DNA from 4 places in the Mesorhizobium humile genome. Region 3 is predicted to be linked to each of the others. Evidence: predicted binding sites of a transcription regulator. Region 3 holds the regulator's gene; each other region holds the start of a gene.
The links. The regulator PhoB, encoded in region 3, activates phosphate uptake and scavenging genes when phosphate is short. The targets are predictions, from matches to a motif close to TGTCATNNANCTGTCAT.

Region 1 (4,209 bases), on a different contig from region 3:
CCGACAGGTCCGAGAACGCCATCGCCCTGCGCAGCACCTCGGCGAAGCGTTCGCCGGCGACCTCCTTGTCGCCGCCATTGTCGATCGACGTGACGTCCGGTCCCGTCAGCTTGACGTTCGTGCTGCGCGCCAGACGGGCAAGCACTTCGCCGCGCGATTCGCGGCCGCGCGCCGCCAGCCGCTCGGCGAGGATCTCCGGCGCCGCCGTGATCTCGACCACGGCCAGATTGGCGTAGCGTTCGCGCAGCGCCGGGATGACCGCGCGCGACACGTTGGCGACCGCCACATGGCCGTTCGCCACGGCCCAGTCGACATCGGCCGGCAGGCCGTAGCGCAGGCCGTGCGCGTCCCAGCACAGCGAGAAGGCGCCGTCGGCCTCGGCTTCGGCGAAGGCGGCATCGGCCAGCGTGTCGTGGTCCTCGCTTGCCGTGTCGCTCGGCCTGGTGATGACGCGGCGCACGAATTCCAGCCGCGTCTCGTCGGCAAAGCGCTGCTTGGCGTAGCCGATCACCGTATCCTTGCCGGCGCCACTCGGGCCAACCACCGCGACGAAGACGCCGTTGCGGATCGGCAGGCTCTCGGCCAGCTCGCGCTCGATGAGGGCCGACACCATCATGCGACCCGGCGGCCCTGGCGCCACACGGTGCGCACGACCGGCACGTGGTCGTCGACGCGCACGCGCACCAGGTCGGCGCGTCGGCCCGGCTCGATGACGCCGCGATCGGCAAGGCCGACCGCTTCGGCCGGGTTCTTGGAGACCATGGCGACCGCCTGCGGCAGCGAAATCCCTTCGACGACATCGCCGAGGAAGAAGGCCGACTGGATCAGGCTGAAGGGGATGTAATCGGAGGACAGGATGTCGAGCAGGCCATCGGCGGCGAGCGTGCGCGCCGAAACGTTGCCGGAATGCGAGGCGCCGCGCATGACGTTCGGCGCGCCCATCAGCACGCCGAGGCCTGCGGCCTTCGAGGCCTTGGCCGCCTCTTCCGTCGTCGGGAACTCGGCGACCCGCACACCTTGCTCGATCGCTTCGTTCACATGGCCGGTGGTGGCATCGTCATGGCTGGCCAGCACGATGCCGCGCTCCTGGCAGGCGGCCGAGATGAAGACGCGGTTCGGACCGGAATTGCGGGCCGATTCCGCCATCCGCTTCTCGCAGAATTTCTTGAAGTCACGGTCCGTCAGCTTCAGTTTGCGCTGGTAGTAATAGGCATAGGTCTCGAGATTGACGAACTGGCGCTGTCCGGGCGCATGGTCCATCAGCGAGGCGAGCTTCACTCGGTCGTCGGTCTCGAAATTGGCGAAAGCCTCGAGGCAGTCCGGCGCCGAGACTTCGCAGCGCAAGTGGATGAAATGGTCGGCCCTGAGCCGATCGTGGCGCACGCTGTCCTCGATCGCGTCGGCCAGCTTGCGAACGTCGTCGGATTTCAGGTCGGCGTCCTCGTCCATGCCGACGCGCAAGGCGTCGAGCACGGTGGTGATGCCTGCGGTCGCCACCTGCGCATCATGGGCGAGCACGGCGGCGATCGGGTTCCAGCGTACTTTCGGGCGCGGCGCGTAATGACCTTCGAGGTGATCGGTGTGCAGCTCGACGAGGCCCGGGATGATATAATCGCCGCCCATGTCCTCGCCGGTTCGGGCAGCGCCCGGCTCGACGGCGGCAATCAGGCCGTCGCGCAACAGAAGCGAACCTTCGACGATTTCGTCGGGCAGCACGATGCGGGCATTGGTGAGAACGGTTTCGGCGGTCATCTCAGGCGGTCCTATCTCAAGCGGTCGGTCGGCGGTCATCCAGAGCAATTCCAGGAAAAGTGTTTTTGCGGTTTTCCGTTTGGAATTGCGTAAAACAAAGAGATAGGGCGGTTCAGCGTTTCCGCTGATCCGCCCTAGGCGGTCTTGCGGGCAGGGCTGCGGCCAAGCGCATGGTGGGAAAGCGCCATGAACGGCGCACCGGGCTCGCTTTCGACGAACAAGGTCAGCGCATCCACCGGCACCGGCTGGCGCAGGATGTCGGCGAACAGGCCGTCTATCGCTGCCCGAAGACGTGGGCTTTCCTGTGGCCCGACGCGCCCCGACAGCGTCATGTGGAAGCGGAACGTGTCGAAGACGTAAGGATAGCCCCATTGGCAGAGGTTGCGGAACTCGTCCGGCTTCAGCGCATCGGGGCTGCGGCGCTCGATCTCGGTCTCGGTCAGCGGCGCGCGGAACGGATCGAAGGCGCGCACCACCTCGCCGGCAAAATCGTTGAGTGGCGCAAACTGCGTTTCCGGCACCAGCGCGAAGAAGCCGTCGATCTGCCCGACGACCAGACGCGGGATGACGACCGGCGGCGTCGCCTCGGCGAAAGTGTCGAGCGCGGCGCGCAGCGAGGCTTCCGTCTCGTTCGCCGCCAGCCGGAACGGCGCCTTCAGCGTCGCGTGGAACCCGTAACGCCTGGCGGAGGCGGTGTGGAAGGCGACTTCCGCGGCCGACAGGTCGCCCACGGCCTCGACCGGCCGCGTCGCCGCGCCGAACGGGTCGCGGCCCAGCCAGTTGGCGGCAATGCGCGCCAGCTTCTCGTCCTGTCCCGGGGTGTAGTAGATGGCGTAGCGCATGGGCGTTCCTCGTCAAGCGCTGCGCGCCCCGAAGGATCATGCGACACGCTTCAAGTCATTGTCTTGGCAGGTCGTGGCCCCAAAAACGCCGGAGCGTTTACGGCGACATGCACCGGAACCGCTGCCATAGGTGATTTCCATGACGGATTGACGAAGCTTTCATGGGTTTTCGAAGGCAAGTCCAGCCGCCAGGTGCTTAGCCGACGATTTTTCTCAACTGGACCAACGGCTTTGCCGGCCTGCTTAGGGTGTGTTGAGATTCAGGTCAGGCCGAGTCGAAATGGCGGCTTCCGAGAACCGGAGCGGAGCGTACTTGAAGTACGTGAGCACCGGAAGCGCAGGAAACCGCCATTTGCAGGCCGGCATCACCTGAATATCAACCCCCCCAATCAGGCCTTCATCAGCCACTCATGCTCGGCGGCGTTGTGGAATTTCCACGTCCGCTTCGGTCCGGCCATGACATTGAGGTAATAGAGGTCGTAGCCGTGGCAGGCCGCGCAGGGGTGATAGCCCTTCGGCACCAGCACGACGTCGCCGTCCTCGATGGCCATCGCTTCGTCCAGCTCGCGCACGCCGTTGCGGTCGGCATCCGTGTAGACGCGCTGGAAGGCAAAGCCCTGCGGCGGGTTGAGCCGATGGTAATAGGTCTCCTCGAGATAGGATTCCGCCGGCAGATCGTCCTGGTCGTGCTTGTGCGGCGGATAGCTCGACGTGTGGCCGCCGGGCGTGATCACCTCGACCACCAGCAGCGAATCCGCCGGCTTGCCCTCGGGCAGGATGTTGGTCACGTAGCGCGTGTTGGTGCCCTTGCCGCGCACCTCCTGGCCGAGATCGTCAGGCCCGATGACGCGCACCGGCAGGCTGCCGCTTAAGCCAGGCGCCGAGCAGACGGCGAGCTCCAGCTCGGTGTCGGCGGTCACCGACCAGTCGGCGCCTTGCGGCACATAGACCGACCACGGCTTGCCTTCGAAGGGCGACATGCGCTCGCCGAGCAGGCCAAGATCCTTGCCGCCTGCCGAGGCCTTGCCCTTGCCGGTGACGAAGACCAGGCAGACCTCGCGGTCGCCGGTCTTGCCGGACACCGTCTCGCCGGGCTTCAGCCGATGCAGATCGAAACCGACATAGGTCCAGCCGGCGCTTTGCGGTGTGACGTGAGCGACGTGGCCGTGGCCCTTGTCGGCCTTGACGAGCAGTTTCGACATTTTTTGTCTCCTATTCCTGGACGCCCGATTGGCGCAGCTAAGAATCCGATGGGCTATCGCGAAAACCTTGGAGATTAGCCGGTTCCCTCGCGACGTCGTCATTCTAGGGCGGAGCGACGCGAAGCGGCGCGCAGACCCTAGAATCCATGCCGTTACCTCGGTCGTAGAATGCAGTGGTGCAGAAAGAGGCTGTCTGGGCCGGCGTTCCGGCGCCATTGTCTACACCGTCGCAACACTTCAAAGTCACGGCATGGATCCTAGGGTCTGCGCTGCGTCGCTTCGCTCCTTGCTCCGCCCTAGGATGACGAAGCGAGGGGCGTTCCGGCCAATCGCCGACGCATGCGATCCGTCATGCACGTAGCATCCGGTACACAAAACCTCCGCGCCGTGCATCCCAATCATTCCTTCGGCTC
Region 2 (4,209 bases), on a different contig from region 3:
CGGCGGGATCGAGCGGCGGCACCTCGATCGGCCGGGTCTTGTCGATGATACCGTCGCGGCCGGACGCAACCACTTCCGCCTTCAGCCCGTCATGGCCATCCCACAACAGGGAGCCGTGCTGGGCGACGATGCGCCAGCTGCCTTCCCAACTGGTCCTGAAACCGTCTGCGCACCAGGAGCCGGCATAGGTAAAAACCTTGCCGCCGCCGAAGTCGAAGACCGCACTTGCCGACGATCCCTGCCGGTACCACGAACTGACCGGCTCCCATTCCTGGCAATAGACGCCGGCAGGCTCGCCGGCCACCATGTAGCGGGCGGCATCGAAGGTGTGGATCGCCATGTCGAGCAGCAGCACATGCGCCATCTCCTCGCGAAAACCGCCGAAATGCGGGGCGACGAAGAAGTCGGCGTGGATGCTTGTCGGCGCGCCGATCGCGCCGGAATCGAGGAACCGCCGGATGCGCCGGACATTGGCGACGTAGCGGCGGTTCTGGACCACGGCATGGATGCGCCCGGCAGCCCGCGCCGCGGCGATGATGGCGCGCGCATTGTCCGGGCTGTCGGCCAGCGGCTTTTCCGTGAGCAAATGGCAATGATGGGCAAAGGCAGAAAGCGCGACCCCGCGGCGCGCTGCCGGAACCACGACGTCGAACACAGCGTCAGGTTTGGTTTGATCGAGGACGGCATCGATGCTGGTGCCGATGACCGCGCCGGAAAGCTCGTATTCGCGCGCCCTTGCCTGTGCCCGGTCGGCATCGAGGTCGACAAGGCCGACAATGGCAAGCCCGTCGATCTGCCTCGCGGCATCGAGCCATTGCCTGCTCATGGCTCCGCACCCGACCAGGACGACCTTCATCATCCAGCGCTCCTCCTCCGCCCGGTCCCTCCAGACCGGTCGTCACGGCATTCACGGCGAGACCGTAAACGTTTTTCCGTAAACGTTTACGAGAACACACCCGATGGCGCAGAATGTCAATCACCCGCTCGCGAAAATCGACATCCACTGCTTGGCCTGAAGGGCGGCCGGTGCTAGCGAAGACAGGGGAGAATCGGCCTTGGCGTCCAGCATTCACGACCTTGCGCGTCATCTGAACATTTCGATCGGCACCGTGTCGCGCGCGCTGAACGGCCGTGCCGACGTCAATGCCGATACGCGCCGGCGCGTGCTCGATGCGGCCAAAGAGCTGAACTATTCACCCAACCAGTCCGGCCGCAGTCTCAGGCAAGGCGCCACCCGCTCGATCGCCTTCATGCTGCAGCCGCATCCGGGCGACCAACAATATGGCGAGCCGTTCTTCATCCCGTTCCTGATCGGGCTGCAGGCGAAGCTCGCCGAGCATGACCTCGATCTGATGGTCGTCATGGGAGAGCCCGGCCAATATCAGCAGGAGCGGTTGCGCCGCGTGGTCGAGACGCGCCGGGCCGACGCGGTCGTGTTGGCCAATACGCGAAGGGAAGACGACCGGATCGACTATCTCAGCAAGGCCGGCTTTCCCTTCGCCACGCTTGGCCGAAGTCGGTCCGGCGGCGACACCTATCCTTCGCTCGATATCGATTTCGAGAGGGCGGGTGATGAAGCCGTCGAGCGGCTGGTCGCGCGCGGCCACCGCCGCATTGCCGCCATCCGCCCTTCGCTTGATCTCAACTTCGGCTACCTGTTCCTCGACGGCTACCGCAAGGCGCTGAAGCGGCACGGCATCGAGGTCGACCCCGACCTGATCGCCGACGGCTTCATCAACGAGACCGGCGGCTACCAGGTGACGCCGCAAGTCATGCGCTCCAAGGACCCACCGACGGCCATCATCTTCAACAACGACGCCATGGCGCTTGGCGGCTGCAAGGCGCTGGCCGAGATGGGCATCAGGCCGGGCCATGACATGGCCGTGATCGTCATCGTCGACACGCCGCTCTGCCGCTACTTCTCGCCGACGCTGACCGCCTTCCGTCCGGCACTGGAGGCCATGGGCCGGCGGCTGGCCGAGATGCTGCTCGCCTCCCTTCCCGCCTTCGCCGGACCCGAAGGCACGCGCATCATACGCGAAGTCTGGCCGCTGGAGCTGATCGCGCGCGAGAGCGATTGAAGCGCCTTTCCTTCTCCCCTTGTGGGAGAAGGTGGCCGAGCGAAGCTCGGTCGGATGAGGGGTGTTCCAGGGAAAGCCGGCGTCTCACTCCGCTGGACCACCCCTCATCCGTCTCGGCGCTGCGCGCCGATCCACCTTCTCCCACAAGGGGAGAAGGTAGAACTGCCCTCCTGTCACGCAACCATCACGTTGGCGTCCTAGACCGCTTGGCGGAAGCTGCTGGCGGCTTTTGATGCGACGCCTGCTCCAATCTGCTCGTCACGAAGGGGATATCCATGAAACGTCTCAACCGAACCGTCGCGCTTGGCGCGGCACTCGCCCTGTTTACCACGCTGACCCCGGCGCTCGCCGACGGCGTCGCCTATGTCAACAAAGGGCTCGTCGGCATCGGTCGCATTCCGGCCAGCCAGAAGGACAAGTTCGGCGAGACGTTCGGTTCGGGTTCCGGCATGGCGATCGACACCAAGGGCTGGACACGCGACGGCGCGGGCTACAAGGGTTCCCTCTGGCTGCTGCCGGATCGCGGCTACAATGTCGTCGGCACCACCGATTATCGCGCTCGCGTCAACACCATCGCGATCGAGCTGACGCCGACCGCTCCTGGCGCGGCGCCGGCCGCCGGACAGGAACAGACCGGCGTCAGGGCGACGCTCGCCGACACGATGCTCTTGGCCGACGACAAGGGCACTGATTCCACCGGCCTTGATCCGCTCGACGGCGTGCGCGCAGCGGCCGGCGGCATGCCGATCCTGCCGCAGGCCGAAAACGGCAAGCTGGCGCTGGACGACGAAGCGATCGTGCGGCTGCCCGACGGCACGATGTTCATCTCCGACGAATATGGCCCCAACATCTATCGCTTCTCGGCCGAAGGCCGCCTGATGTCGGCGACGCAGCCGCCCGCGGCCCTGGTGCCGATGCGCCACGGCAAGCCGAACTTCGCCTCCGACAACCCCGGCCCGGGCGCAGCCGAGCCCAGTCCGAAGGATCCCGAGACCGGCCGCCAGAACAACCAGGGTCTCGAAGGCATGTCGATGACGCCTGACGGCAAGTTCCTGATCGCCGTGCTGCAGTCGGCGGCCCGCCAGGACGGCGGCGATTCCGGCTCGACGCGCCAGAACACCCGCGCGCTGGTCTATGACGCTTCCGACCTCGCCCACCTCAAGCTGGCGCACGAATATGTCGTTCCGCTGCCGATGTTCAAGGACGCCAAGGGCAAGACCAAGATCGCCGCCCAGAGCGAGATCGTCGCGCTCTCCGACAAGAGCTTCCTGATGCTGACGCGCGACTCGGGCAACGGCCAGGGCCTCAAGGGCGACGAGTCGCTCTATCGCAAGATCCAGATCGTCGACCTCTCCCCCGCGACCGATATCGCCAACGGCCCGTTCGACGCCGCCGACAAGCCGGTCGCGTCCAAGGGCGTGCTCGACCCGTCGGTGACGCCGGCCAAGCTCACCTCGTTCATCGACATCAACGACAAGGGCGAGCTCGGCCGCTTCGGCCTGCACAATGGCGCGCCGAACGACAAGAACAACCTCTCGGAGAAGTGGGAGGCGATGTCGCTGGTCTCCGTGCTCGATCCGAAGCTGCCCGACGACTATTTCCTGTTCGTCGCCAACGACAACGACTTCCTCACCCAGGGCGGCTTCCAGGTCGGCGCTTCGTACAAGGCCGAGGATGGCGCCGATGTCGACACCACCTTCCTCGTCTATCAGGTCACGCTGCCTGGACTGTCTGGGAACAGCCTCGCCGCGAACTAGTTCTGCTTCGGATCGTATGCCGAGCGGCATATGACCGAGCGCGGAAGGGATGCATCAGCATCAGGCCTGCGATAGCATCGCGGGCCTGATTCATTTTCGGTGCTGCCATGGATGACGAAAAGCCCACCCGCCGGCGGACCGCCGACCTGACCAGCGGCCCCATACCGCGCACGCTGCTTTTGTTCGCGCTGCCGGTGCTGGGCTCCAACGTGCTGCAGTCGCTCAACGGCTCGATTAACGCGGTCTGGGTTGGCCGTTTCCTCGGCGAGGCGGCGCTGACGGCGACCTCCAACGCCAATCTGGTGCTGTTCCTGATCCTCGGCACGGTGTTCGGCATCGGCATGGCGGCGACCATCCTGGTGGCGCAATCG
Region 3 (4,209 bases):
GCCGGTGACCATCTTCCAGTTCGCCCTCAGCCCTTACGAGGAATGGCAGCAGCTGGCCTGGACGGGCGCACTCATAATCACCCTTACGGTTCTCGGGCTGAGCATCATCGCCCGCAGCCTGACCGGACGCAGAGAGGACAGATGAAACCGATGTTGTCCACCGACCTGAACGTAGCCGACACGACCGTCGAGAAGGCCAAGATCGAGGTCAAGAACCTCAATTTCTACTATGGCCAATCGAAGGCGCTGAAGGACATCAACCTGTCCTTGCCGGAGCGCAGCGTGACCGCCTTCATCGGCCCGTCGGGCTGCGGGAAGTCGACGCTGCTGCGCGTGCTCAACCGCATCTACGAGCTCTATCCGAAGCAGAGTGCCGAGGGCCAGGTACTGCTCGACGGCAAGAACATCCTCGACCGCTCGCAGGACCTCAACCTGCTGCGCACCAAGATCGGCATGGTGTTCCAGAAGCCGACGCCGTTCCCGATGTCGATCTACGAGAACATCGCCTTCGGCGTCAGGCTGTATGAGAAGATCAGCAAGGCCGAGATGGACAGCCGCGTCGAGTCGGCGCTGAAGCGCGCCGCGCTGTGGAACGAGGTCAAGGACAAGCTCAACGCCAGCGGCCTCAGCCTTTCCGGCGGCCAACAGCAGCGCCTGTGCATCGCCCGCACCGTGGCGGTGAAGCCCGAGGTCATCCTGCTCGACGAGCCGGCCTCGGCGCTCGATCCGCTGTCGACCGCCAAGATCGAGGAACTGATCGACGAGTTGCAGGCCGACTATACGATCGTCATCGTCACCCACAACATGCAGCAGGCGGCGCGCGTGTCGAGGCAGACGGCGTTCATGTATCTGGGCGAGCTGGTGGAGTTCGACCGGACCGAGAAGATCTTCACCTCGCCGCGCGAAAAGCGCACGCAGGACTACATCACCGGCCGCTTCGGCTGAGTTCATACGAGGACATCATCATGGCCGAACATACCGTCGCTTCCTTCGACGAGGATCTGAGGCAGATCAGCCGGCTCATCAACGACATGGGCGATCTGGCCGGCTCCATGGTCGGCGGCGCGACCAGGGCCCTGCTCGAAACCGACAATGCGCTGGCGCAGCGCGTCGTCTCCGACGACGCCATCATGGACGCGCGCCAGCGCGAGCTCGACGACCGCGCCATCACGCTGATCGCCAAGCGGCAGCCGATGGCGGACGACCTGCGCAACGTTGTCGGCTCGATCCGCATGGCGGGCGATCTCGAACGCATCGGCGATCTTGCCAAGAACATCGCCAAGCGCGTTGGCGCGGTCGGCGTCAGCACCGCGCCGCGCGACCTCACGCATTCGATCGATTCCATGGCGCAGCTGGTGCTGATCCAGGTCCAGGCCGTGACCCAGGAATATATGGTGGGCGACGCCACTGCGCTGGCCAAGCTGCGCAACGACGACGAGCGCATCGACGTCAAATACACGTCCGTCTTCCGCGAGCTGTTGACCTACATGATGGAAGATCCGCGCAACATCACCGCTTGCACGCATCTTCTGTTCTGCGCCAAGAATCTCGAGCGCATCGGCGACCATGTGACCAACATCGCCGAGAACGCCTATTATGTGCTCACCGGTACGCAATTGCCCGCCAACCGTCCCAAGCAGGACGAGACGGCAATGTCGGCGCCGGCGGCCTGACGAGAAGGTTACCCCGATGATCGCGCCACGCATCATGGTGGTGGAGGATGAGGAGCCGCTGGGGGTGCTGCTCCGCTACAATCTCGAATCCGAGGGTTACCAGGTGGAAGTGGTGACCCGCGGCGACGAGGCCGAAATCCGCCTTCAGGAAAACGTTCCCGACCTGCTCGTGCTCGACTGGATGGTGCCGGCGGTTTCCGGCATCGAGCTCTGCCGGCGCCTCAGGATGCGGCCCGAGACCGAGCGGCTGCCGATCATCATGTTGACGGCGCGGGGCGAAGAAAGCGACCGCGTGCGCGGGCTCTCGACCGGCGCCGACGACTACCTGGTCAAGCCGTTCTCGACGCCGGAATTCATGGCGCGCGTCAAGGCGCTGCTGCGCCGCGCCAAGCCGGAGGTGCTGTCCAGCGTGCTCAAGGTCGGCGACATCGTGCTCGACCGCGAGTCGCATCGCGTCTACCGCAAGAAGAGCGAGATAAGGCTCGGCCCGACCGAGTTCCGCCTGCTCGAATTCATGATGCGGCATCCTGGCCGCGTGTTCTCGCGCAGCCAACTGCTCGACAATGTCTGGGGCGAGACGATCTATATCGACGAGCGCACGGTGGACGTCCATGTCGGCCGCCTGCGCAAGGCGGTCAACAACGGCCGCATGCCCGACGTCATCCGAACCATTCGCGGGGCGGGTTACGCGATCAGGGAGGATTAGGGATAGGGCGCGGAAGCGCTGACGGGCTCCGCTCCCGGCATCTGCGATGGTGATTAGCCGAGACGCTTCTAGCGTCGTCATCCACGGGCGGAGCAAGGAGCGTAGCGACGCAGCGCAGACCCGAGGATCCATTCCGTGACTTCGACGCGCCGGGGCGGTGCAGAATTCTGCTCCGCTGCGCCTACGATCGAAGTAACGGCATGGATTCCAGGGTCTGCGCTGCGTCGCTTCGCTCCTGCTTCGCCCTGGAATGACGAAGCTGCGGGGCCATCGCTAATCTCAAGCGTCTGCTGCTGTCCTCAGCGACCAGCGGTCACTTCAAAGCCGCTCAGGCCACGTTTTTTCCGCTGCCCGCTCTTGCCTGCATGCCCGGCGCGAAAATCTCCTGGTCGACGAAGGTCAGCGCGCGCATGGCGCAGCCTTCGCGGATCAGCGGCAGCTCGTTAGGCTCGGTGTCGAAGGAGATCGATTCCGAGTGCTGGCCGCCCGCGGTCTGGGCGATCGCCGCCCTTAGCGCCGGCTCGATCAGGTCGAAGGCGGCCGCGCTGACGCCGACCATGGCCACGGGCGCCGGGTCGATGAGGGCGAACAGGCTGCCGAGACCGAAACCAAGCGCCTCGCCGGCCCGACGGTAAGCCTCCCGCTCGGGGCCGTCCTTCTCGCGCGCCTTGGCGGCGAGGGCTCGCATGTCGGCGTCGCCGACGTCGACCGGCTCGGCGTCCTCGCTCATTTTCATGGCGCTGCGCCAGATCGCGTAATTGCCGGCATAGGCCTCGACGCAGCCGCGCCGGCCGCAGCGGCAAAGCGCGCCGCCCGGGCGGTGGATCATGTGGCCAAATTCGCCGCCCGAGGAATGCGTGCCGGTGAACAGCGCGCCCTTCAGCACCAGACCCATGCCGATGCCGTGCGACAGGAGGATGGCGATGAAGTCGTCGCGATAGCGCTCGGGGTCGCGCCATTGCAGCGCCACCGCCATCATGTTGCAGTCGTTCTCCATGGTGGCGGGGATGCCGAATTCCTGCTCGAGGATGTCGGCGAAAGGAATGTCGGTCAGCGGCGTTATCGGCGACCACAGCATGGCCCGTGCGTGGGAATCGGTGATGCCCTGGATGCCCATGGCGAGGCGGGCGACGCTGCTCACGTCGAGGTCGGGATCCTGCAGCCGGCGCCGGACGATCGCCACGCATTCGCCGATCAAGTCGTCGCGGGGCATGACAAGCGTGTCCAAGCGCTGCTGCTCCTCGGCGACCACCTGGCCGGCATAATCGATCACGGCGACCGACAGGAAGTTCAGCGACAAGACCACGGTCAGCACCGCGGCGGCTTCGGGGTTCAGCGCCAGGCCGATCTGCGGCCGGCCGCGTTTCAGCGCCGTCGGCTCGCTGGCCTTGCTCTCGGTGAGAATGCCTTCCTGGATCAGATCGGCGGAGATCGCCGAAATGGTCGAGTGGCTGAGCCCGGTGGTGGCGGCAATCTCCGTGCGCGAAGGCTGGCCGGCGCGGCGCACGGCCGAAATCACCATGGCGCGGTTGCGCCGGCGCAAATCGTCGTGACGGATTCCGACCGACATGTCTTCGCACGTCCTCCCCGGTCATCGCGGCCTTGTGATGATGCCATGGCCTAGCGTTGACACGCCAGACGGTTCACCATTTGCGGAAACGGCGAACCGTCTGTCTTTTGTTCTGACGCAATTCCGGGCGGAAAACCGCTGCGCACTTTTCCTGGAATTGCTTCTGGATACTGGCAGAAGCCAAGGTCCATGTCATTATTTATTGCGGGTGTCGAAAAAAATGTTCGGACCCATCAAAACCCATCAGAATCGCAGTTGAC
Region 4 (4,209 bases), on a different contig from region 3:
CCACAGGCTTCTTGTCGATCACCTCGAACACTTCCTCGAGACGCGCGACATGCTCCTCGGTCTGGTCGCGGTGCTTCTCGAAGGCCGCCTTCAACGCATCGTCCTGCGCCGCCTTGGCCATCTTGGGCAGCGTCGCCAGAATCTTCTTTTCGGCGAAGTAGATGTCTTTCAGCGTGTCATGGAAAAGTTCGTTGAGGCCCTTGTTCGAGGCCGCTTTCGTCGTCGCCATTTCTGCATCTCCTGGTGGGGTTGGATCATCACCAACACGGCCGCCCGCAAGTTGTTCCGAATAGATTTTTTGCCGGTGAAGGCCCTGGACCCTCAATTGTTATTGACGAGGCTCCGCGTTGATCTTTGGCGCACGGGCTAAGCCCAGGACTCCAGGATTTCATCCACCGGGGCGACTTCCACATGGTGCGAATATCTTTTGGTGAACAGCCTGATGATGCTGTCATAGGCTTCGTCGGAGGTGCTGCAAATCGCATCCTCCGCCAGAACCGTTCGAAAGCCGAAATCGATAGCTCCAAGAAGCGTGGCCAAAACGCACATGTCGGCCTCGCCTCCGCTGACGACAATTGTGTCAACATCCTCGGCTGCAAGCGCGCGCCTCAACCTGCCTCCGAACCAGGGCGAATAGACGGGTTTGTCGAACTGTCGTGCCGGCGGAACGAAATCCTTCAGCTCCGGCGCCAACTCGATGATGTCGTTCCCTGCTTTTTCAAGCGTCATTTCTGCCCAGCGCTCATAGTAGCTGCGCCACTGGCCATGCCCTTCTCCTGCCCGCAGTGCCGGAATGAAGCGGGTGAAGATGGTTCGTGCCGGCCACCGCTCGGTGAGCCGAAGCACCTTGGGCAGAGTCTGGGGAAACCACTCGACCGCCCACGGTCCGGGCGGCATGAACATGCGCTGCATGTCGACGCAAAGATGCACGGCGTTTGCAGGAATAGGGCGGGAGACGGGCATCAGCCGCTCACCGATTTGCGAGTTTTCGCTTGAAGGATTTCATTCCCTTCGTCAGCGAGGCCCTGGCCTCGGCCGCGTTTTGCCAGCCCTTCAGCTTGATTTTCTTGCCGGTACCCAGCACCGAGGAAAGGAAGAACTGCTCTATTTCCCGGCGAAGATCTTCAGGCACATCGACTGACGCCACGGGCTCATCCGGCGCGTCTTCCTTATGAGGGCAGAAAATGTACCGGTCGTTGCGGACTTTCGAGCCGTCGGGATCGCGCTGCTTTACCCTGAGCGCGCCCAGCAGGTCGCATTTTATCACGACCCCCGGAGCGCCGGCGGCCTGGTGGATGACGAGCCCGTCCAGCGGATCACCATCGTCTCCCAGCGTCGATGGCACGAAGCCCCAATCGTAGGGATAGGTGTTACCGACAGGAAGGGGGCGGGAATATTCGAACACCCCGGTCTTCGGTTCATAGGCGAGTTTCGCGGCCGATCCCCGCGGTGTTTCCACGACCACGCGGAACAGGTTACGAGAAGTTGCCGGAAGCGTCAGATAATTAGCCATTGCCAAACCGGGAGCCGACCAAACCACATTGCGCAAGGTGAACTTCACCGGCACCTGAATGTTCCATGACGAAGGAGGTGGCCGGCTGAATCGCCCAGGCCGAGATGCGCAGGCTGGCTCACTGCGAAAGGAGGGCCTTGGATAAATATATCCGGGGTTGTCTTGCCGGGAGTCAGTTTAAACGCTATATGTATGATATCGATCTTGCTGAACGAACGTTGTTTCTGGCGCCTTTGTGCCCCGACGATCTTCCCTCTCAATTTCGAAAACTGTGACGTTTGGCATTCGGCCAAGCGGCGGTAATTTGCGTCGATTTGAAAGGAAATCGTATGACTACTGGAACCGTGAAGTTTTTCAACGCCACCAAGGGCTTTGGCTTCATCGAGCAGGGCGGCGGCCAGCCGGACGTGTTCGTTCACATCTCTGCCGTGGAGCGCGCCGGGATGCGTTCTCTCGTCGAAGGCCAGAAGGTAAGCTTTGACGTCGTCAAGGACGCCCGCAGCGGCAAGAGCGCCGCGGAGAATCTGCAGGCCGCCTAAGCCATGCATCGGCGCCTTTGACCACGGATGTACTGGCACAGGCGCTGGGGCTTTGAGGGAAGGTCGGGTTCGCCCGGCCTTTTTCATTTTGTATAGCGAGGTAGCACATGGCTGATACGAATGTGTTCAAGCCGAAAGGCGACGCCAAGAACGAGGCCACCACAAAAACCGCGCGCGCCATCATCGACGGGGAGGCGGCGGCCAGAATTGCAAAGACGGCGCGTCTTCGCGAGGCCAGACTGGCGCAGGAGCCAGTGGAGGAGCCGGTAAAGAAGGCGAAGAAAAAGGCCGCCGGCAAATAGGGCGCCGACCTGAGATGCGATCTGCGGAAGTCGGGCTGGCGTTTCGGTTTTCCCTGAAACACTAGCGTTCCAACTGCGCCGTCGTATGGCAGGTCAGGGCCGACGCAGCCCCGATTCACGCAGCGGCATTGGGCCCTGCTTCGGCGTCACCGGAAGCCGAGAAAGCCCAATATGGCAATGACGATGACGACCGCTCCTACGAGCCAGATGATATTGTTCATGTCTGCTCTCCCAATGCTGACGTTCCGGCGCTGGCGCCGGCAAATGCAGCGGTCATGATGGCCATGGCACCAGCGCTCTTTGAAATGAGTTTGGCCTTCATTCTCTATTCTCGATGCCTAATTTAGAAATAACTGCAGTGAGATAGCGTTCCTGAGGCGAAATAGTTCCGGTGAGCGCGAAAAACAGAAGAACTCTGATCAGTGCCGGCTCTTGAGGAACCTCGCCTCGCGCACCAACGAGGTCCAGTCGGTGCCAATGAGCTTGATCAGTTCGCGGGCGTCGTCCTCGGAGATGTCCGTGTCCTTCGCCAGCCGAAGGGCTAGCAATTCGACATCGCTCTTCGCTGGCTGAGCCGCGTTGCCGTTCTCGGCGTGGCGTGTCTTGCCGTCATTTCCGCCGATCATCATCCGCCTCCTTCCAGTAGGAACTTTCGAGGCGGCGGCATGTTTCATGCCCTCGGCAAATAACATCCGAAGGCGCCTCGCCGGCGGCAGGCCGTGAGAGTTAACGCGGTTCGCGGGTCATTGAGAGATAGGTCGGATCGAACTCGGCGATCTGCTGCAGCTTCTGCCAGTCGAGGATCGTCACCGTATGGTTCGCCCAGGCGATCACGCCGCTGTTGCGCAGCGCGCTAATGACGCGGTTCATATGCACCACCGACAGGCCCAGCACGTCGGCGAGCTCGGCCTGCGAGACGGGCAAATGAAAGCTCATGCCGTTGGTGCGCTTCACCACCTCCAGCCTGACGAACAGCTCGCAGAACAGATGCGCCAGATGCGAGACCTTCGAGCGCCGCCCCATGGCGACGATCCACTCGCGGTGGATGGCGCCGTCGATCAGCGTGTCGAGCCACAACAGCCGCGTCAAATGCGGCGCCCGCTCGGTGATGCTGCGCAGCTTCGAATGGTCGGCCAGGATGACGCGGCAAGGCGAAAGCGCGATGACGCCGTGGTCCATCGTCTTCAACAGGAAGGCGTAGAGGTCGACGAAATCGCCTGGAACCTGCAGCGAGGTGAATTGCCGGCCGCCATCAGCAAGCACCTTGTAACGGGCGGCGAGCCCGTCGAGCACGAGAGTGCTGTAGGCCGGCCGGGATCCCGACGCGACGATGTCCTGACCAGCGGCGAAGTGGCGTTCGCCCGCCATCAAGTCGCCGAGCAGGGTTTTCTCGTCGTCGGATAGGCTGTCGTGCTGGCCGAGATTCAGGAAAAGGGATTCAAGCATTCATGTCTTCCATGAGCGGGCCGAGCGGCCCGGTCACAGCGGATGTCAAAGTGATTCAAAACAGGCGCGTTTGACGAGGTATGGGGTTGTTGGTCAAAGCGCGCTAACATTTGATACTTCGGTGCCTTTTCCTCCGCGAAATGCCGAAAGGCGCATTGCGGTCGCGTTGCCGCACGGCCGATGCTTGCCTCACCCGTCGCCGGCGCGACGCCTTCCTGGAAGCGACGCAAGGTGGCGCGGCAGGAGCCTCGCGAAGGCAAACCGAATCCGGATAATCCGGCACGTCGGTGCCGTCGAACCTTTTGCGCCGGCCGGGGGATGCATATCGGCTACATTGGTTCCTGAACATCGCGCGGCGGACTTCATCGCCTCGTCCTATCGCCCCGGGCGCGACGAGGCCGGGCTCGAG

Region 1: the regulator PhoB is predicted to act here: its motif matches at 2,734-2,750, upstream of RFM52_RS01155 (DUF1045 domain-containing protein).
Region 2: the regulator PhoB is predicted to act here: its motif matches at 2,253-2,269, upstream of RFM52_RS03445 (esterase-like activity of phytase family protein).
Region 4: the regulator PhoB is predicted to act here: its motif matches at 1,568-1,584, upstream of RFM52_RS28915 (inorganic diphosphatase).

The regions. Positions count from the first base shown of each region.
Region 1 is NZ_JAVIIV010000001.1:231,739-235,947, forward strand. Features, by position in the region: gene phnN (phosphonate metabolism protein/1,5-bisphosphokinase (PRPP-forming) PhnN) at 1-616, opposite strand, end outside; gene RFM52_RS01150 (alpha-D-ribose 1-methylphosphonate 5-triphosphate diphosphatase) at 613-1,752, opposite strand; gene RFM52_RS01155 (DUF1045 domain-containing protein) at 1,887-2,594, opposite strand; gene iolB (5-deoxy-glucuronate isomerase) at 2,984-3,796, opposite strand; gene RFM52_RS01165 (hypothetical protein) at 4,195-4,209, opposite strand, start outside.
Region 2 is NZ_JAVIIV010000002.1:111,688-115,896, reverse strand. Features, by position in the region: gene RFM52_RS03455 (Gfo/Idh/MocA family protein) at 1-859, opposite strand, end outside; gene RFM52_RS03450 (LacI family DNA-binding transcriptional regulator) at 1,056-2,081, shown strand; gene RFM52_RS03445 (esterase-like activity of phytase family protein) at 2,357-3,838, shown strand; gene RFM52_RS03440 (MATE family efflux transporter) at 3,946-4,209, shown strand, end outside.
Region 3 is NZ_JAVIIV010000010.1:215,790-219,998, reverse strand. Features, by position in the region: gene pstA (phosphate ABC transporter permease PstA) at 1-145, shown strand, start outside; gene pstB (phosphate ABC transporter ATP-binding protein PstB) at 142-945, shown strand; gene phoU (phosphate signaling complex protein PhoU) at 966-1,673, shown strand; gene phoB (phosphate regulon transcriptional regulator PhoB) at 1,690-2,379, shown strand; gene RFM52_RS17330 (ROK family protein) at 2,708-3,949, opposite strand.
Region 4 is NZ_JAVIIV010000028.1:2,254-6,462, reverse strand. Features, by position in the region: gene RFM52_RS28925 (YciE/YciF ferroxidase family protein) at 1-229, opposite strand, end outside; gene RFM52_RS28920 (cysteine hydrolase family protein) at 367-963, opposite strand; gene RFM52_RS28915 (inorganic diphosphatase) at 971-1,567, opposite strand; gene RFM52_RS28910 (cold-shock protein) at 1,843-2,052, shown strand; gene RFM52_RS28905 (hypothetical protein) at 2,160-2,354, shown strand; gene RFM52_RS28900 (hypothetical protein) at 2,774-2,980, opposite strand; gene RFM52_RS28895 (Crp/Fnr family transcriptional regulator) at 3,081-3,800, opposite strand; partial or broken gene RFM52_RS32910 (trimethylamine methyltransferase family protein) at 3,922-4,209, shown strand, end outside.